2 linked regions of the Polymorphobacter megasporae genome follow. The protein of the gene in region 1 binds, or shares a complex with, the protein of each later gene. Links are inferred from orthologs where the notes say so. Each region holds a gene or a part of one and is shown on either strand. Other genes may lie near its edges. The genes, in order: trxB and trxA.

What was found.
Region 2: the proteins of trxB (region 1) and trxA are in contact, whole or in part, in a crystal structure (PDB 1F6M), measured with the Escherichia coli proteins. The link is inferred for Polymorphobacter megasporae from one-to-one orthologs.

Annotation. Positions count from the first base shown.
Region 1 is NZ_CP081848.1:2,761,053-2,771,508, forward strand. The notes cover bases 4,051-6,814. They hold trxB (thioredoxin-disulfide reductase), read left to right. Parts: upstream 4,051-4,828; coding sequence 4,829-5,800; downstream 5,801-6,814. Other genes in these bases: KTC28_RS12920 (Lrp/AsnC family transcriptional regulator), read right to left, coding at 4,238-4,717; KTC28_RS12935 (lysylphosphatidylglycerol synthase domain-containing protein), read left to right, coding at 5,937-6,814. Also shown: KTC28_RS12905 (DUF6356 family protein), read right to left, coding at 3-224; KTC28_RS12915 (TonB-dependent receptor), read left to right, coding at 586-3,921; more of KTC28_RS12935, read left to right, coding at 6,815-7,022; KTC28_RS12940 (MOSC domain-containing protein), read right to left, coding at 6,991-7,587; KTC28_RS12945 (DoxX family protein), read right to left, coding at 7,872-8,288; KTC28_RS12950 (Ros/MucR family transcriptional regulator), read right to left, coding at 8,292-8,774; KTC28_RS12960 (PEP-CTERM sorting domain-containing protein), read left to right, coding at 9,704-10,456.
Region 2 is NZ_CP081848.1:1,822,102-1,832,648, forward strand. The notes cover bases 2,461-5,315. They hold trxA (thioredoxin), read left to right. Parts: upstream 2,461-3,644; coding sequence 3,645-3,986; downstream 3,987-5,315. Other genes in these bases: addA (double-strand break repair helicase AddA), read left to right, coding at 2,461-3,558; KTC28_RS08610 (glutathione S-transferase family protein), read right to left, coding at 3,983-4,879; argJ (bifunctional glutamate N-acetyltransferase/amino-acid acetyltransferase ArgJ), read right to left, coding at 4,909-5,315. In the rest of the region: double-strand break repair protein AddB, read left to right, coding at 1-184; more of addA, read left to right, coding at 181-2,460; more of argJ, read right to left, coding at 5,316-6,135; KTC28_RS08620 (energy transducer TonB), read left to right, coding at 6,179-6,652; KTC28_RS08625 (GCG_CRPN prefix-to-repeats domain-containing protein), read left to right, coding at 6,973-7,224; KTC28_RS08630 (energy transducer TonB), read left to right, coding at 7,313-7,897; preprotein translocase subunit SecA, read left to right, coding at 8,004-10,547. UniProt on the Escherichia coli protein: Participates in various redox reactions through the reversible oxidation of its active center dithiol to a disulfide and catalyzes dithiol-disulfide exchange reactions.

The sequences.
Region 1 (10,456 bases):
GCTCACAGGGTCGGCTGGTCGAAGCGGCGCGGATAGATTTCGGCGTGAAGCTTGAGGATCGCGGTGCTTCCCGTCGTCGTGCACCAGCCGGGAACGACAGCGTGGACGATGCAGCCGCCCGCCGCCGCGATCAGCCGTCCGGCAACCGTCAAGCTCGCGCGCATATGTTCGAAATACCCCTCGCCGACGCTGCGCGGGTGATCGATCAGCAAGCGGTGTATCATCGCGCAGAACTCCTCGTCGGCGAACTCTGTTATCGTCGATTATAGCCCCCGATGACAACCGGCGATCGACCCGCTACGAAGGCGTCGCGCGGGCGATTAGCTCAGTTGGTAGAGCGCCTCCTTTACACGGAGGATGTCGGCGGTTCGAGCCCGTCATCGCCCACGCGCAGACCCTCATCTCCGCGCCCTGCGCACCCCGACGCCGCAGTGTTGCGATGCGGCAACATGTAAATTCTTCCGTGGCACTTGTGTCCAAGTATCGCTGGAAATGTCGCTGAAGCGTCATAAACCCGCGCCAGAAGACGCTCGACGATTCGGCGGTTCATCGACCGTCAATCAGGGGTTTTACTGGGAGCGGACAATGCGTAGATTTTTTGCGGGCGCTTCGCTCGCTGCGATGGTTATTGCCTCCTCGGCAAGCGCGCAGGAGACGACTGCAGTTATTCGCGGCACAGTCACCGCCGCCGGTACGCCTGTCGCCAACGCCCAGCTTACTATCACCAACGTCCCGTCGGGCACAGTGTCGCGCGCCGTGACCGACTCGTCGGGAACATTCACCGCGAGCGGCCTGCGTTCGGGCGGCCCGTACAAGGTCGAGGTCGCCAGCACCTCGGGCAACTCGACCGTCACCGACATCTTCACCCAGGTTGGCCAGCCTTTCGACCTGCCGATCGACGTCGCCAGTGGCGCAGCGGGCGGCGACATCGTCGTCAGCGCCTCGGCAATCAAGCGCGCCGGCATTACCTCGGACGGTCCGCAGACGACGCTCAGCCAGGTCGACATCAGCAAGGTCGCCTCGGTCAACCGCGACATCCGCGACATCGAGCGCCGCTCGCCGTTCGCGACGATCGACCTCACCAACAGCCGCGCGGTATCGTTCGCTGGCGTCAACCCGCGCTTCAACCGCTTCACGATCAACGGCGCGCAGGTCGGCGACAACTTCGGCCTCAACTCTGACGCCAGCCCGACGCGGCGCGGCCCCGTGCCGTTCGACGCGATCGCGCAGGTCTCGGTCTCGATCGCTCCGTTCGACATCCGCCAGAGCAACTTCCAGGGCGGCGTCATCGACACACAGCTGCTGTCGGGAACCAACGAATATCACGTCAACGGCTTCTATTCGCAGAGCACGAGCGGCCTTCAGGGCCACCAGATCGGCGCGATCATCGTGCCGAATATCCATTACAAGAGCGAGACCTATGGCGCGACCGTGTCGGGCCCGATCATCAAGGACAAGTTGTTCTTCATGGGGTCGTACGAGCGCAACACTGATCCGCGGCCGCTGTCGCCCGGTTCCACCTCGCAGGTGCCCAACCTTACCGACGCGACGGTCGCCAACATCCAGTCGATCGCCAAGAGCGTGTATAATTACGACACCGGCGGAATCCTGCCGATCACCAAGAACATCGACGAGAAGTTCGTCATCAAGCTCGATGCCAACCTGTCCGACCGCCAGAAGCTGTCGTTCTCGTACATCAATGCGTACGACGCGACCGACATCCTCGTGAACTCGGGCACGTCGGTGACGGGCAACAATACCAGCGCGGCGACGAATACAAGCGGCCCGTCGATCAGCCTCGCGTCGAACGACTATAAGCTGACCGAACTTCTCCGTACCGGTATCGTACAGCTGAACTCGGACTGGACCGACAACTTCTCGACCGAAGCGCGGTTCGTCTACAAGTCGGCGACAAAGGGACAGGACCCCGAGCAGGGCCGCGGTTTCGCGCAGTTTAAGGTCTGCACTGCGCCGACGAGCGGCCTTGCGGTCGGCGGCACCGCCGACACGCCGACAACGTGCGGCGCCGGCGTGCCCGCGATCTACTTCGGTCCCGATATCAGCCGTCAGACCAACGCGCTGTTCAGCGATACGTATGACGGCTCGTTCCTGATGCGCTATCAGGCGGGTAATCACGCGTTCAAGGCACTGATCGAATACGTCGAGAATCGCGATATCGACGACTTCCTCCAGTACAGCGCGGGTGCGTACTACTTCGACTCGATCGCCGACTTCCAGAACAAGAACGCCAGCCAGTTCGATTATCAGAACGGGCTCAACCTTGATCCGAGCAGCACGAGCGCAAAGTTCAAGTATGGCACCTACACCTTCGGGCTGCAGGACGACTGGGCGATCAACAACACATTGCGGGTGACCTACGGCGCGCGCGTCGACCTCGACGAGTCGTATAGCGCGGTTAAGGTCAACCAGAATTTCGTCAACCGCTATGGCTTCTCGAACGGCAAAAGCTTCGGCGGCCTCTATTCGATTCAGCCGCGCCTGAGCTTCGACTATAAGGGCATCAGCAACCTCGACATCCGTGGCGGCGGCGGCATCTTTGCCGGCGGCACCCCCGACATCTACTTCTCGAACTCCTATGCAAACACCGGCGCTCTCCAGAACCGCATCTCCTCGGTCATCCGGACGACCTCGGTAGGCGGCGTCACCACCGGCTGCGCCGCGCCGTACAACACGCCCGCAACGGCAGCGATCTGCACCGCCGCGCTCAACGGGGTCAGCGGCACGACGATCCCGACGTCGATCAACAGCTTTCTGACGACGAACACCGCATCGCTGCTGACCGCGCCGACCGCTTCGGTGAGCCCACGCTTCAAGCTCCCGTCGTACAAGCGCTTCACGCTGTCGGCAGACTATAAGTTCTTCGGGATCAACTTCGGTGCCGATTATCTCTACTCGAAGACGATCGAGTCGGTGACTTTCACCGACCTCCGCTCGGTTCAGAACGGCGTCCTGCCCGATGGCCGCCCGCGCTACACCTTCCACACGACACCCGGAGCCGGCGTCCAGACCGCCGACACCAATACCGATATCCAGATCGGCAACACCTCGCTCGGCCGCAGCCACGTCGCGGTCGTCCGCTTCGACAAGGAATTCGACTGGGGTCTGTCACTGTCGGGCAGCTACACCTACCAGGACGTGAAGGACGTTTCGAACGCGACGTCGTCGGTTGCCGGGTCGCTCTACAACAACCAGGCAGTCAATGATCCAAACCAGGCCGCTTACGGAATCAGTAGCGACCAGACCAAGTGGCAGTTCAAGTATAACGTCGGCTACGACCACGCCTTCTTCCGCGACTATCGCACCGTCGTTCAGCTGTTCGGCGAAACCCGTGCGGGCCGTCCGTACAGCTATACAATGAACGATCTGCAAGCGGGCCGCTCGGCGGTGTTCGGGACGACCGGCAACTCGAACCACTATCTGCTCTACGTCCCGACGAGCACGACCGACGCGCGCGTCAGCTACGACACGGCGGCGACGCAAACCGCGCTCGATAACCTGATCAACTCGACCGCACTCAAGAACTTCCGCGGTCAGGTTGCGCCGAAGAACATTGCCCGGTCGCGCGCTAACACACGCATCGACCTCCATGTCGAGCAGGAGATCCCGACCTTTGTCGGCAAGTCGCGGATCACCTTGTTCGGCGACATCGAAAACATGCCCAACCTGCTCAACCATAATTGGGGCGGCGTAACGCAGGTCGCCTTCCCGCAGACGGCAACCGCGGTTAACGTCCAGTGCCTTGCGGTGGCGACGGCAACCGGGACCGCGGCTGTGGCGAACACCGCGTCGAACCAGGTCTGCACACAATATCGCTACTCGGCGGTTCAGAACCCGGCGGAGGTAACGACGACGGCGGTGTCGCTTTACCTGATCCGGGTTGGCGCACGGTTTAAGTTTTAGGCCGAACGCGGTCGCGCACAGGAAGAATTTGCGCTTGCGAATTCGTCCTGTGCGCGGACTCGCGGCAGGCCCGGCCGGCGAGGCGGCGGCATAAAGCCGCCGAACCCGTCCGACGAAAACGGCGGGCTTTGCCCGTCGTTCTTGTTTTTGCTGCTTATTGTTAGTCCTGCCCTTCGGAAGGCGCGTCGCGGCAAACCCGCGCCGTCGTCGGACGGGTTCGGCGAGGAAGGTTCGCCGACCCGCCGGCCGGCCTTGCGCGACTCGCGCCGAAGTAGAAAATCGCGGAGGGCGATTTTCGTCTTCGGCGTCGGTCGCTTCAGGCGTCCACCGGAACTCCCGGCAGCACCTTCGACGTCCGGATCGTCAGCGACGTCCGCACATGGTCGACATTCGGTGCAGCGGTCAGCTCACGCGTCAGAAACCGCTGAAACTCCTGCAGGTCGTGCGCCACCACCTTCAGGATAAAATCGATTTCGCCATTGAGCATGTGGCATTCGCGGACCTGCGGCAGCGTCGCGACATGTTCCTCGAACGCGCGCAACTCGTCCTCGGCCTGGCTCTTGAGGCTGACCATGGCAAAAACGGTAATGCCGTAACCCATCGATTCGGGATCGAGGTCTGCATGGTAGCCACGGATCACTCCGGCTTCCTCCAGCGCGCGGACGCGCCTGAGACATGGCGGCGCGGTCAGCCCGGCGCGTTCGGCAAGGTCGACATTGGTGATCCGCCCTTCGCTCTGCAGGTGACTAAGAATGATCCGGTCGATCATATCGAGCTGAAGGCGTGAGCGGTGCATCCCGCAATCACTGCAACGATACGCCGCCAAATACTATTAGAATGTTGCGGCAATGGGCAATTAGTTGCGAATTGATGTGGGCGGGCTACATACACGGTAAGGAGATTTCGCTTGCCTGACATCGTTACCCGCCTGCTCGTGATTGGCTCAGGCCCGGCAGGTTACACCGCCGCGGTTTATGCGGCGCGGGCCGCGCTCGACCCGGTCCTCGTCGAGGGGTTGCAGCCCGGCGGGCAGCTGACGATCACCACCGATGTGGAGAACTGGCCGGGCGATACGAGCGTCCTTGGCCCCGACCTGATGGTGCGGATGGCGGAGCAGGCAAAGCACGTCGGCGCGACGATCAAGAGCGACATCATCACCGCGGTCGACCTGTCGCGGCACCCCTATGTCGCGACGGGCGATTCGGGCACGCGCTATGTCGCCGACACGATCGTCATCGCCACCGGAGCGCAGGCGCGCTGGCTCGGACTCGAGTCAGAGACCCGGTTTCGCGGCTTCGGCGTATCGGCATGCGCGACGTGCGATGGCTTTTTCTTTCGCGGCAAAATCGTTGCGGTCGTCGGCGGCGGCAACACCGCGGTCGAGGAAGCGATGTTCCTGACCAACTTCGCGAGCAAGGTCTACCTCATCCACCGCCGCGACACCCTCCGCGCCGACAAGACCAACCAGTCGCGGCTGTTCGCCAATCCCAAGATCGAGATGATCTGGAATGCCGAGGTCGGCGCGGTCGAGGGGACCGACGTGCCGCTCGGCGTCACCGGCATCGACCTGCTCGATGCGACGACCGGCATGGTTCGGTCGCTCGCGGTCGACGGTCTGTTCATCGCGATCGGCCACGTTCCCGCGACGGCGCTGTTCGCCGGCAAGCTCGACATGGACGACGAGGGGTATCTGATCACGGCCCCGGACTCGACCGCGACCTCGGTCCCGGGTGTGTTCGCGGCAGGTGACGTCAAGGACAAGGTCTATCGCCAGGCGGTGACGGCAGCGGGGATGGGCTGCATGGCGGCGCTCGAGGCCGAGCGCTACCTCGCACACCACCACGCCGCCGAGCCGGTGCGCGTGGTCGTCAACGCCTGACCCATGGCTGGGACACGCAGCAGCCGATGACACAAGTGAGATGGGCGATCTTGCTTGGACGGCCGTGGATACGCTACGGCAATCGCCGAGCGCCGGGGCCTGTAGCTCAATGGTAGAGCCGGCCGCTCATAACGGCTTGGTTGGGGGTTCGAATCCCTCCGGGCCCACCGGTGCCGCCGCGGCGCTGATCGCCGACTTCGACGCGTGCGACACGCAGCGGGCGGGCGGGCGCGGGTTTCTCTGGCGCCACGCGATCGCACCGGCAGCGGGGCTACTGATCGCAGCGCTGGCGGTATTCGCGCTCGGCCGACTATCGCGCGAAATCACCCTCGATGCGGTCCTTGCGGCGATGGCGGCGACCGGCCCCGCGACGCTCGGACTGGCGGCGGTGCTGACGATCATCAGCTATCTGATCCTGACAGGCTACGACTGGCTCGCGCTCGATCATCTCGGCTACCGCCTGCCGCTGTCGACGGTAGCGACCGCTGCGTTCACCAGCTTCACGATCAGCCACACGCTCGGCATGACCGCGCTGACCGGCGGATCGGTTCGCTATCGGCTATATTCGCGGGTCGGTGTCGCGCCACTTGATGTCATCCTGATCGTCGCCTTGTGCGGCTGGACCTTCTGGCTCGGGCTGGTCCTCGCCGCCGGGATCGGCCTGACCCTGGATCCCGCGATCGCCGCGACGGTCGACGTCCTTCCCAAGGGGCTCAACCGCTGGGCGGGCATCCTGCTGCTGGCGAGTGCGACCGGCTATGTCGTGTTCGCGGCGTGCTACCGCCGCGAACTCAAGCTGTTCGGCCTGCGGATGCGGTTGCCCGGATGGCGGTCGACCGCGGCGCAGCTCGTCGTCGGCGGGCTCGATCTCGTTGCCGCCGCCGGAGCGTTGTACGTCTTGCTGCCCAACGTCGGCCTGCCGCCGTTCAGCGGGGTCGTCGTGATCTATGCGTTGGCGATGATCGCCGGGGCGCTGAGCCATGCGCCGGGCGGGCTCGGGGTGTTCGAGACCGTCGTTGTCGTCATGCTGCCGCACATGCCCAAGGAGGATGTGCTCGCGGCGCTGTTCATGTTCCGCGTGATGTACACGCTGATCCCGTTCTTCGTCGGGCTCGCCTTACTGGCGCGCACCGAACTCGTCGCGCTCAGCCGCCGTCGCGCCGCAGCGGCTGGTCACGCCGACGCCGCGCTCAGTCGCGGCGGAGAAGCGCCAGGCCGCTGAGCGCCTTCAGCTTCCAGCCTTCGGCAAGCCCCTCGATCGCGACCATCTCGGCGAGGGTATCGGGGGAAAAGGCGCGCGCCATGATGACTTCGAACAGCCGCGCCACCGTCCACGCCGGGTTGGGGCGATCGATGCACTCGCAGGCGTCGCCGGTGGCGATCAGTCCGGGCTCGAGCGTCCGGTAATACCATCCGCAGCGACCCGCGCGGGTGAAGGCGCGGACGAGGCGGGGATCGTCGAACGCAAGCGCGAGCTTGAAGCATGGCTGGCGCGGTTCGGTGACCTCGAGCAGTGCGGTGCCGATGCGGACCTTGTCGCCAATGTGGACTGTCTTCTCGTCGAATCCGGCGATCGTCAGATTTTCGCCCATCGCACCCGGGCCGAGGCGTTCGGCATGCTGGGGCTGCGCCGTGCGCCAATAGTCATACGCTTCGGCCGCATAGCCGTAGACCGCCTTGTCGTGCCCGCCGTGGACACGGAGGTCGCCCTGCTCATCACCCTCGATGCCGTTGCGGGTGACCGCGACCGGCCCCGGCACCGGTCGTTTGATGAAGCCGCTCGGCACGCGATTTGGGCCAAGTGGCGCAATTCGCCCAATTTGCAGCGAAACTACACGGCCGGGGCTTGCAATCATTCGCGGCGCATCCGATCATCAAGGTCCCGACCACGATAACGAAAGGAGGTGATCCAGTGTCTCATTGTCTCGCGCTGAGGAACGGATTTTTGACGGCCTGTGTCACTGGAGTGACGCCGCGCTGAACCCTCCGGTCTTCGACCGACAATGTGGGCCGTCCGGAGCAATCCGGGCGGCCCTTTTTGCAACGTCTTCGCGCAATATCGCGGGTCGTCTCAAGCCCGCCGCCGGCGCCACGGCCAGTCGATCACGTTACCGGCGAACAAAGCCCACCAAACGATGACCGGCTGGAACAACAGCCGCGGCACGTGATACCACAATCCGAGTGTCTTGCCGCCAACCGCGATATTGTCGATCGCGTGCCGGATATTCGCCGGGAATACGCAGACAGCATAAGCAGCAAGCATAACGCCCGCCCACCAGCGGAATCGCGCCGTCAACAACCCGATCGCCCCGGCGATCTCGCATAACCCGGTGAAGGCGATGACGGTTTGGGGGTACGGCACCCATTCAGGGGTGATCGCAAGAAACGGGGCCGGCGACCGCAGATGCACGACGCCGGCGACGAAATAAATCGCCGCCAGCAGGAAGCGCAGAATCCGCCGGACAGTCTCCCGTCGCGTGTCGGTCACGCGTTAGTCTTTGGGCGCAGCAACCGCGAGCTTGCGACGACCGCGGGTCTTCGGCTCGGGCGCGGGGGCGGGGGCTTCGACGGCGGTGCGCTTGTTGCCGAGTCCGATGCGGATGGCGAGGTTGCGGCGGCGCTCGGCGTAATTCGGCGCGACCATCGGGTAATCGGCTGGCAGCGACCACTTGGCGCGATACGCGTCGGGGGTCATGCCGTAGCTGGTCATCAGGTGACGCTTGAGCATTTTCAATTTCTTACCGTCTTCGAGGCAGACGATATAATCGGGCTTGATCGACGACCGCACCGAGACCGCAGGCTCCTGCTTGGCCTTCTCGGGGACCGCGGCGGTGCCAAGCCCGGCAAGCGAAGCGTAAACATTGCTGATCAAACCCGGGAGGTCGGAGACCGCGACCGAGTTGTTGGACACATGCGAACTGACGATATCCGCCGTTAGCGAAAGCAGTTCGGTATTACCCACGGTGCTGTCCATCTCAATTCCTCATATTAAAGTTCGTGCGGCACGAAGACAAAGCGGATGAGTTCAGCATCAGCGTTTTTGTCGCATATTCAGACTTCTATCCTGTGTCCACTTTAATTCGTAACGCGAGCTAGCTGAAAACGTGATGAATAAAATAGCGGAGCGATAAGCCGTTCGATCCGACGGCAGGTGCCGTTCAGTTTATCATTCGCCAAGGATAACGACGTCGGCATCTATCTTGGCTACATACGAACGATACACAGTTGTCCGGGCGGCCGAAAGACATCCATCGCATAAGGACTGTCCGCGCTGTGGTCGAAAGTGTCGATGGTCGGGGCGAGAGGGTTCGAACCTCCGGCCTCTCGGTCCCAAACCGAGTGCTCTACCAGGCTGAGCTACGCCCCGTCGGGGTCGTCTACACGTCACCCGACAACCGCGCAAATGATCGCCCTCTTGTCACACGCGCTTCTCATCGGCCCCTAGCCCGGACTGTCGGAGAACCGCCAAGGCCAGCACTGTAGTATTCGCGTCTGTCAGCGTAACGAATTGCCCTAACAGATTGCTGAAACTAAACCGCCCATGACTATTAACGTCAACAATACTTAATCACGTTTTCAATGGCGCGATCCGCAGCAGCGGAAATCTGGTAAACAATAGATTAACCCGCAATTTTATGTCCCCTGACGCCCAGAATTCATTCCGGCAAATCGTTTCAAATCGCATGAGTTGTTCGATCGTGCGTCTATCGAATGATAAACGACAAAGTGTCGGGCTTTTTTACAATCGCTAATCTGCCGTGTTTTGCAGACTGTACGTTATCAGACACTTACCCGGCGACGAGCATTTGGCACGGTTTGTGCGACACCGTACACACCAGTGTTTGGGTGGCGAACTGGCCAGAATGGCTTCGTCGAGTTGTCGGTTAACCCAAGGAGCCCCAGATGAACGTCTTGTCAAAAATCACCATGATCTCCTTAGCCGCAGCAGGGAGCCTCGCGCTCGCCACGCCAGCCGCTGCGGTTACCGAAATCTTCGCATCGTATCTCCCGACCGCCGCTGGCTCGAACATGCGCTACCAGAAGACCGGTGTCGGCAACGGCCTGATCTACACCGTCTCGACCCCGACGTCGTCGTCGCTCGGCTCGACGGCGGTCAAATTCAGCTTCATCGGCGGGCCCCTGGCCTCGCTCGGGATCCTCGACGGCTCGTTCGTGTTCAGCGGCATCGCGACCGACAATCCCGCGCTGAGCCTCGGCGGCCTCGTCATCCAGACTCTCGACAGCGGCTTCTTCGGCTTCACCTACACCGGTGCAGCGACGCTCCATGTCGGGTCGAAGACGTATACGACGGGTGCCAACCTGTTGTCGGGCAGCTTCACCGGCGGCCAGATCTTCGGCACGGCGCGTGGCAGCTCGGGTTCGGTTACGGCTTCGACGCCCCCGGTCAGCGCGGTGCAGTATAGCTCCGACTTCCGCACCTTCGACCCGCTGCTCGACAAGGATTTCGCGCTCGCGCTCACCGCGATCACGCCGTTCCTTTCGCGCGTCAACTCCGACAACTCGATCAACAGCTTCCGCGCGGTTTCGACCGGAGCATTCTCGACCGAGGTCGCGGCGGTTCCCGAGCCGCAGGTTTGGGGCTTGCTGGTTGCGGGCTTCGGTCTCGTGGGAGTGCGTCTTCGGCGGCGCCATAAC
Region 2 (10,547 bases), 940 kb from region 1 along the record:
GATGGCGGTCGACCATATCGCCGCGACCAAGGCGCATTTCCTCAAATTGTGCGACGACATGCTGCTCGGGGACGGGGCGTTCACCGCCAAGCTCCACCCCGAATACGCCAAGGGCAACGACTACGACCAGCTCGCGCGCGTCCTCGAATGGCTCGGGCGGCCGAAGATGGCGGACGGCGCGTGAGGGGGCTGCAGCACCTTCTGCCGGTCCAGGCCGATGGCGCGTCGCCCGCGGGCAGCGCGTGGATGTCGGCGTCGGCGGGGACCGGCAAGACGCAGGTGCTGACCGCGCGGGTACTGCGGCTGCTGCTGGCCGGGTCACCGCCCGAACGCATTCTCGCACTAACCTTTACCAAGGCCGGCGCAGCGGAGATGCAGACGCGCATTTTCGACCGGCTAAGTGGCTGGGTCGCGGCGGGGGACAACGAGCTCAAGTCCGACCTCGCCGCGATCCGCGCCGACACCGACCCCGAGACGTGCGCACGAGCGCGTCAGCTGTTCGCGCGCGTGCTTGACGCCAAGGGTGGGTTGCAGGTCCAGACGATCCACGGATTCGCCCAGTCGTTGCTGGCGAGCTTTCCGGTCGAGGCGGGGATCGCCCCGGGGTTTGCCGCGCTCGACGATCGCTCGGCGCTGGCGCTGCGCGGGCAGGTGCTCGCCGAATCGATCGAGCTGGCCGACGACGACGAGTTTCTCGCCGACGTCGCGGCGATGGCGATCGCCAGCGGCGAGGCGCGGCTGGCGACGATCGCGGCGACGCTGATCGCGCATCACGATGCGATTGCGGGGCTGGGCAACCCGCAGGGGTTCGAGCCGAAGCTGCGCCGCGCCTTCGGGCTGCCGGGGGAGGGGAACGCCGACGACGTGCTCGAGGCGGCGGGTGGGGCGATCGACACCGGCGCGCTCACGCATCTTGCGGGGGTCTACGAACGCCATGCCGGGGCGACGTCGCTCAATTCCGCCGACACCCTGCACTGGTGGCTGGCGTGTTCGCCCGCTGTCCGCGCCGAGCATTTCGACAAGCTCGTCACCGTCTTCCATCGGCAGGACGGCGAGCGCCGTGCCAGCCTCGTCCCCGGCGGCAAAAAGGCCGACCCCGCCGACATCGCCCTCGCCGACGCGCTGTGCGAGGCGATCACCGCCGTCGCCGCCGTCCGCCGCTTGCTTGACGCGGTCGCCAACGCCGCGCGCCACCTGCGCGTCGGCGCGCGGCTCGGCGGGGCGTACGCGCTTCACAAGCACCGCGCCGGGGTGATCGACTACGACGACATGATCGCGCGCGCGGCGGCGCTGCTCAAGGGCGACGGCGCGAGCGCGTGGGTCCGCTACAAGCTCGACCGTCGGATCGACCACCTGCTCGTCGACGAGGCGCAGGACACCAACGAGGCGCAGTGGGACATCGTCGAGGCGCTGACCGACGAGTTCTTCGACGGCGAGGGCGCGCGTGACGTCCAGCGCACCTTGTTCGTCGTCGGCGACTTCAAGCAGGCGATCTTCAGCTTCCAGGGGTCGGACCCGAAGATCTTCGAGGGGCGGCAGGGGCATTTCAAGGCGAAGGCCGAGGACGCCGGGCTCGGCTGGAGCGACCTGCCGATGACGCTTTCGTTCCGCTCGACACCGGCGGTGCTCGAGGTCGTCAACGCGGTGATCGACGACCTTGGCCACGAGGCGCTCGGGATGAACGAAGGCGTGCTGCCCCACGCCGCGCACCGTGCCGACGCGGTCGGCAGCGTGACGCTGTGGCCGCCGCTGGTCCCCGAGGCCGACGAGGAAGTCACCGACGACGACGCGCCGTGGCTCCCTGCGGCGCAGGTGCTGATGGCGCATAAGCTCGCGCGGCAGATCGCGGCGTGGCTCAACCCGGCGACCGCGCTTGACCTGCCCGCGCGGGGCCGGACGTGCCGCCCCGAGGACATCCTCGTGCTGGTTCGCAGCCGCGGTGAGTTCGTCGGCGCGCTCGTCGCCGCGCTCCACGACTTCGGGGTGCCGGTGGCGGGAGTCGACCGGCTGCGGTTGACCGCGCCGCTCGCCGTTCAGGACCTGCTCGCGCTGATCCGCTTCGCGCTCCAGCCCGACGACGACCTGACGTGCGCCGCACTGCTGACCTCGCCGTTCATCGGGATGAGCCAGGACGATTTGTTCACGCTCGCGCATCCGCGCCGGGGGACCTTGTGGTCGGCGGTCCGCGATGCGGGCGGCGCGGCGAGTGAGTTTCTGTCGGCGGCGCTCGGCCTCGCCGATTTCGCGCCGCCATACGAGTTCCTCGAAACGATCCTGTCGGGGCCGTTGCAGGGGCGCAAGCGGCTGCTCGGGCGGCTGGGGGCGGAGGCGCGCGACCAGATCGCAGCGTTGCTCGGCCAGGCGCTCGCGTTCGAGACGGCGAACGCGCCGTCGCTGCAAGGATTCCTTAGCTGGATCGAGTCGGACGACATCGACCTCAAGCGCGACCCCGACGCGCCCGTCGACGCGGTGCGGATCATGACGGTACACGGCGCGAAAGGGTTGCAGGCACCGGTCGTTGTCCTCGCCGACGCGACCAAGGAACTGCCGCGCGACCGCGACGGCCACGTCATGCTCGCGCTCGACGGCGGCGAGCCGGTGCCGGTGTTCCACGGCGGCAAGGCGGGCAAGGTCGGCATCATCGCCGCCGAGGCTGAGGCGCGCGCCGAGGCTGCTGCTGCCGAGCATTGGCGGCTTCTCTACGTCGCGCTGACCCGCGCCGAAGACCTCCTGTTCATCGGCGGTGCGCTCGCCAAGGCGCGCGGCGACAAGCCCGCCGAGGTGCCTGCCGATAGCTGGTACAAGGCGGTCGAGCGCGCGATGACCAACGAATGGGACCTCGCCGAGGACGCCGACCCGATCTGGGGATCGGCGCGGGTTCACCGCGCAGGGACCGTCGTGACCCCCGAGCAGCGCGCGGTGCATGTCCCGGCGGACATCGCGCTGCCCGAATGGGCGACGACGACTGCCGCCCCCGAAGCGCGCCCGCCGCGTCCGCTCAGCCCGTCGACGATTGCGGCAGACGATGTCGCCCAGCCGCCGCCCGGACCGGCGGCGAAGGCGGCGGCGCGACGCGGGCAGCTGCTCCACACCTTGTTCGAGCGGCTGCCGGGGGTTGCGGCGGAGGCTCGCACCGGGGTCGCGGCGGCATGGCTCGCGCGCGCCGCTCCCGATCTTCCTGCCGTCGAACGCGACGGCATCGCCGCGTGCGCGCTCGATATCATCGCTGCTCCTCGATTTGCAGCGCTGTTTGGCCCCGATGCGCTAGCCGAGGCACCGATCGCGGCGACTGTTGGCGACATCGTTATCGCCGGAACCGTCGACCGGTTGCTGATCGGAGCCGACCGCGTTCAGGTGATCGACTTCAAGACCGGCGCGCGGGTTCCCGCCGATGCCGCGTCGGTCGTGCCCTACCACCTTCGCCAGATGGCGGCCTATGCGGCGGCATTGGCGCGGATATTTCCTGACAAGGCGGTCGAGGCGGCGCTGCTGTATACCCACGACGCAACGTTGATCGAGCTGCCCGCGGCGCTGCTCGCGGCTCACGCGCCTGGTTGATCACCCCCAAGAAACGCTTGGGCGGCATGCGAGTTGAACACGGAGCGATCGGCGCTTACTTTCTATCCCGTTATCAGGAGCAGATCATGGCCACCAAGCACGTTACCGACGCCTCGTTTCACAGCGACGTCATCACCTCGGGCCGCCCGGTGCTCGTCGACTTCTGGGCCGAATGGTGTGGTCCGTGCCGCCAGATCGGTCCCGCGCTCGAGGAGATCAACGACGAGCTCGCCGGCGTGGACATCGTCAAGCTCAATATCGACGAGAACCCCGATGCCCCCACCCGATACGGCGTCCGCGGCATACCGACGATGATCCTGTTCAAGGACGGCAACGCGGTCGCGACTAAAGTCGGTGCCGCTCCGAAGTCGCATCTCAAGAGCTGGCTTGAGGGGGAACTCGGCGACGACGCGACGAAGGTCGCCTAAGCCGGGCGCAAGACCTGTCCCAGCCGCGGGAAATGCACCGCGACGGTCCCGGCATCGGGATCGTCGCGGCGGATCACGATTTCGCGGTCGGATAGCCTGAGCAGCTTACCCTCGACCTTGTCGGCCCCCGGGTCCTCGGTTGCTACGGTCACCGGCTGACCCGCGCGGAACCCCGACGCAGCGTCGATCGCCTCGCTCAGATCGGGGGTCGCGCCGTGCGCCAGCGCGAGTGCATCCTGCGCGTCGGACATATGCGGGTTGCCGTGACCGATTGCCTTGACCCGCGCTTCCCACGCGTTGACGTTTGCATAGGGGTCGAGGATCGGCGCGGCGGGGTTGAAGCGGCGCTGGAACCACGCCAGCATGTACAGCGCGAAGTCGGCGTAGCCCGGCGTATTGCCACCGATGAAATCGCGACCTGCGAGGCTGTCGTCGAGCCGCGCGATGCCCGCCGTGAACTGTGCCCGGCTATGCGGTGCGCGCGCCTTGACGAGGTCGCGCGACAGGCCGAACAGCGCCGCGCGGTCGGCCCAGAAGGCGTCGGGAATCTTGTCGGCGATCGGGGCCATCGCTGCGCCGACCGCGGCGAAGAACATCGGGCCGCCCGCCATCGCAGCGATAAAGTCGCCAGCACGGCCGAGCGGCTCGGGATACAGCGTCGGCCCCGGCAGCGCCTCGATCGCCTGTGCCGCGATCCACGTGTCGCAATAGATGTCGGCGTCGATCTGGAGCACCGGGGTCTTGCGATACCCGCCGGTCAGCGGGGTCAAAAGCGGCTTCGGCGCGATGTTGGGGATGATCACCGACCAGTAATCGGCATTCTTGAGCCCGAGCGCGAGCCGCAGCACCTCGCTGAACGGCGACGTCTCGTAATGATGCAGGACGATCGTCACGCGCTCTCTCCCCTGTGGCCGGCTCCGTCTTAGCTGCGGTAGTCGCCGTTGATGCTGATGTAGCCGTGGGTCAGGTCGCACGTCCACACCCGGGCGCGGCCGTGCCCAAGGTGGAGGTCGACGCCGATCTCGATCTCGGTCCCGCTCAGATGGCGCGCGACCGGGGCCTCGTCATAACCGTCGACGACCGCGCCGCGTGTCGCCACCAGCGTCGGGCCGAAGCTGATGTCGAGCCGGTCGCGGTCGGCGGCCTCGCCTGCCTTGCCGACCGCCATGACGACGCGCCCCCAGTTGGCGTCGCCGCCGGCGATCGCGGTCTTGACCAGCGGCGAGTTGGCGATGCTCATCGCGACGACCTTTGCCGCGCGGTCGTCCTCGGCGCCTTCGACGGTGACGGTGACGAACTTGGTCGCGCCTTCACCGTCGCGGACGACGAGTTGCGCGAGCTTGCGGCAGACGTCGGTCAGCGCGGCGGCGAAGCCATCGGCTCCCGGATCGTCGACGGCGGAGATCGGCGAATTGCCCGCCGCGCCGGTGGCGAAGGCGAGGACGGTGTCCGACGTCGAGGTGTCGCTGTCGACGGTGATCGCGTTAAAAGTCTGCTCGGTAGCCGCGCTCAACATCGTCTGGAGCAGCGGTGCGGCGACGCTCGCGTCGGTGAAGATGAAGCCGAGCATCGTCGCCATGTCGGGGGCGATCATCCCCGATCCCTTGACGATGCCGCAGACGGTGACTCGCGTCGCGCCGATGAACGCGGTCGCGGTTGCGCCCTTGGCGAAGGTGTCGGTCGTGCCGATCGCGTGGGTCGCGTCCTCGAAGCTCGCGGACCCCAGTGCCGCGTACGCCGCCGCAACCCCGGCGGTCGCCTTGTCGGCGGGGAGGGGCACGCCGATGACTCCGGTCGACGCGGCGAAGACCTCGCCCGAGGTGCAGCCGACCAGCGCGGCCGCGCGGTCGACCTGCGCTTGGCTGGCTTCGCGCCCCGACCGGCCGGTGAAGGCGTTGGAATTGCCGGCGTTTACCACCAGCGCGCGGGCGCTCCCCCCGGTCAACGCCGCGCGGCACCAGTCGACCTCGGGTGACGGGCACTTCGACTTCGTCGTCACCCCCGCGACCGTGGTGCCGGGAGCGAACTCGACCAGTGTGACGTCGGCGCGCGTCCACGCCTTGTACCCCGCCGTCGCGGTGCCGATGCGGACACCTGCGACCGGCGGCATCGCGGGGAAGGGGCGGGCGAGGGGGGAGATCGTTGACATGGCCTGCCCGCTTTGCTGACCTGCGAGCGGGGAGACAAGTGCGATGTTGCTTTTGGCGGGCGCGGCAGCTGTGGCGACGGCGATGATGCCAGTTCCCGTCAAGAAATGGGTCGTCGATATCGATCAGGTTGCTAGGGCTGCGTCGCGGGAGGGGTCCGCGGCGCGAGTCGAGGTGACGATCGATAGCACCGGGCAGCCCGTCCACTGCGAGGTTACGCTGCCGGACAAGGCGGCAGGCTTCAATCGGGCTGCATGCCACGTGCTTATGCGCGGTCCGCGTCTCACCCCAGGTCGCGATGCCGACGGGAATCCAATCGCCGCCGTGTTGCGCTATGACTTCAACAGCACTTCCCTCCGTAATCCGCGCGTGCGTCCCTCGAAGATTAAGGCGGCGCATGACACCGAGGCGAAGCGCGGTCGTGACGCTGGCCAACGAACCGTCGATTTCGCAATTCCCGTCAGCCGCCTACCCAAACCGGGGAGGGTGTTACCGCCGACCTTGTCTCCTGATCGATGACACCGGCCGTGTTTCGACCTGTGATGTGGCAACGTCGAGCGGAGCCATTCAGCTCGATCGGCTCGCGTGCATGCAGATGAGGGCGACCGCGTTCAGCCCCGGGCGCGACGGGCATGGGCAACCGCTTCGCGCCGTGCGCGAAGTCAGCGTCGGCTTTCTGGCGTCCAGACCGTCGGACTGACCAGAAAGCACCGGCTCCGGGTGACGGTGCTCTTGGACCCTGTAAATCGCCGCTTCAGTCACGCGCGCATAGACCGGCACGTCGGAACTGCCCGGTCGGGCCGGGGTTTAACAGGTTCGATTTGTGAGGAGAGATCATCATGAACAAGTTTCTGGCAATCGCGCTTGCCGCTGGCGTGACGCTCGCGGCTGGGACGGCTGCGCAGGCCCGCGACGGCTGCGGTCCCGGCGCATTCCGCGGCCCGTACGGCCACTGCCGCCCGATGCGCGGGCCGGTCGTCGTCGCACCCGGCTTGGTTATCGGCAATTACTACCATGGCCGCGGCTATTGGGATGGACAGCGATATTGGCATAATCGCGATCGCTGGCGCGGTGGCTGGCGGTACCGCTAAGCCACAGAGAATTCGAATTAGCCGGGTGGCCGCAGCGTTATTGACACGCTGCGGCCACTTTGCTGTCTGTCGCCCTGGGGAGAATGTCATGCCGTTAACGATGATCGTGGGTGCTTTGCTCGGGGCCATGCCGGTCCCGCAATTCACGCCGAAGATGCTCGACGTCTCGCAGGCGTCGGTGCTCGCGGCCACCACCGCACCGATGGTGACGTGGGTCGACATGTTCATCGATACGTCGGGACGGGTCAGCCGCTGCACGGTTGCGGTGTCGAGCGGGTCGTCGTTGGTCGACAAGGTTGCGTGCGAGCGGGCCGGCCGGGTTGCCCGATTTACGCCCGCCCGCGACGAGGCCGGCCAGCTGATCGCCGCGCGGGTTCGACAGAGTTTCGCTGTCAATCGCGCCCTGCCGGTGTCCGATGTCGACTTCGCGATGACAGTCGATCGCGCGCCGCCAGGAGCCGTCACCGACCTGCGTATCGTCGCCGACCCGACGGGCAAGGTTCAAACCTGCGCGGTCGCCGCGTCGAGCGGGGTGTTGCAACTCGACCGGCTTGCATGCGGGGCGGTGAGCGACCTCGTGCGGCCCGTCGTGCGCGACGCGTCGGGCAGCCCGGTCCGGGCGGTATCGCTCCTCAGCGTCGGCTTCGCCACGGGCCCGGTCACCGTAAAATAGCCAAGGTGTGCGCCGGCCGCCTGAATTGACTAAGCGGGTGCCGCTCCCTATGTCCCGCCGGTCCCGGTAGAGCGCGCCAGCGCCCCGGATTACGGTTAGGGTTCCCATGTTTGCAGGCATCGCGAAGCGCATCTTCGGCTCGTCGAACGAGCGCTACGTTCGCTCGCTCGCGCCGCTGGTTGCCAAGATCAACAGCCACGAGCCGAGCATCTCGGCGATGTCCGACGCCGCGCTCCAGGCGCAGACCGCGGCGTTCCGCGCGCGGCTGACGGCGGGCGAGACGCTCGACGACGTTCTTCCCGAAGCCTTCGCCACCGTCCGCGAAGCCGCCAAGCGCGCGCTCGGCCAGCGTCATTACGATGTCCAGATGATCGGCGGCATCGTCCTCCACCGCGGCGAGATCGCCGAGATGCGGACCGGCGAGGGCAAGACGCTCGTCGCTACGCTCGCGGTCTATCTCAATGCCTTGGAAGGCAAGGGCGTCCACGTCGTCACCGTTAACGACTATCTCGCGTCGCGCGACGCCGAGTGGATGGGCCGCGTCTACGGCTTTCTCGGCATGAGCATCGGCGTCATCGTCCCCAACCTCGACGATGCGACCCGCCGCGAGGCGTACGCCGCCGACATCACCTACGGCACCAACAACGAATTCGGCTTCGACTATCTGCGCGACAACATGAAGTATGCGCGCGAGGCGATGGTCCAGCGGCCGTTCAACTTCGCTGTCACCGACGAGGTCGATTCGGTGCTGATCGACGAGGCACGGACCCCGCTGATCATCTCCGGCCCGACCGACGACAAGTCCGAGCTGTACATGCAGGTCGATGCCGTGGTGAAGCTGTTCAAGACCGAAGACGTCGAGATCGACGAGAAGCAGAAGCAGGTCATCCTCACCGAGAATGGCACCGAGATCGCCGAGCGCGCGCTTGAAGCCGCCGGGCTGCTCGAGGGCGAGAACCTGTACGATTACGAGAACACCCAGGTCGTCCACCACCTCAACCAGGCGCTCCGCGCCAACATGATCTACCGGCGCGACACCGACTACATAGTCCGCGACGGCAAGGTCATCATCATCGACGAATTCACCGGGCGGATGATGGACGGGCGGCGCTGGGCGGAGGGGCTGCATCAGGCGGTCGAGGCTAAGGAAGGCGTCGACATCATGCCCGAGAACCAGACGCTCGCGTCGATCACCTTCCAGAATTACTTCCGGCTCTACCCCAAGCTTGGCGGCATGACGGGCACGGCGGCAACCGAAGCGGCCGAGTTCTTCGACATCTATAAGCTGAACGTCGTCGAGATCCCGACCAACCTGCCGGTCCAACGCAAGGACGTCGACGACGAATTCTACAAGAACGCCGAGGAGAAGTTTAAGGCGATCGTCAAGACGATCCGCGAGGCCAAGGAACGCGGCCAGCCGATTCTCGTCGGTACCGTCTCGATCGAGAAGAGCGAATTGCTCAGCGAATTCCTCAAGAAGGAACAGGTCGAGCACGTCGTCCTCAACGCGCGCTACCACGAGCAGGAAGCGCACATCGTCGAGCAGGCCGGGCGCATCGGCGCGGTGACGATCGCGACCAACATGGCTGGGCGCGGCACCGACATCCAGCTCGGCGGCAATTACGAGGCGCGATACATTCGCGAACTCGACGGCGTCGAAGGTGACGAGCGCGTCGCCGCGATGGCGCGGATCAAGGCCGAGGTGCTCGCCGAGCGCGAGGCGGTGCGCCAGGTCGGCGGGCTATTCGTTCTCGGGACCGAACGCCACGAGAGCCGCCGCATCGACAACCAGCTACGCGGACGTTCGGGGCGTCAGGGCGACCCTGGCCTCAGCCGCTTCTATCTCAGCCTCGATGACGATTTGCTCCGCATCTTCGGCCAGCAGAACATGCTCGCCCGGATGATGAACAACGGTCTTGAGGAGGGTGAGGCGATCATCCACCCGTGGATCTCGAAGGCGATCGAGACCGCGCAGAAGAAGGTCGAGGCGCGGAACTACGATCAGCGCAAGAATGTCGTCCAGTACGACGACGTGATGAACGACCAGCGCAAGGTGGTCTACGACCAGCGCGCGGACATCATGGATTCCGAGGCGGTCGGCGACGTCGTCCTCGACATGCGCCACGAAACGGTCAACGCGCTCGTCGGCCTCCATTGCCCGCCGAACACCTATCCAGAACAATGGGACGTCACCGCGCTCGATGAGGCGGTTCGTTCGACGCTCGGACTCGATGTCGATGTCACCGAGTGGGTCAAGGAAGACGCCGTCGACCAGGAGATGTTCGTCGACCGGCTGATCACGGCGTCGGACAAGGCGATGGGCGACAAGTCCGCTGCCGTCCCGCACGACTCGTGGATCCAGATCGAGAAGAACTTCCTCCTCCAGGCGCTCGATCATCACTGGAAGGAGCATCTGGCGACGCTCGACGCGCTGCGGCAGGTCATCCACCTCCGCGCCTATGCGCAAAAGACCCCGCTCAACGAGTATAAGTCGGAGGCGTTCGCGCTGTTCGAGCGGATGCTGACGACGGTCCGCGAGGACGTTACCCGCATGCTCGCCAACGCGCGCTTCGAGATGGAGCCCGAGACGTATGCGCCGCCGCAGCCGAGCTTCGTCACCACCCACGTCGACCCGCTGACCGGGTTCAGC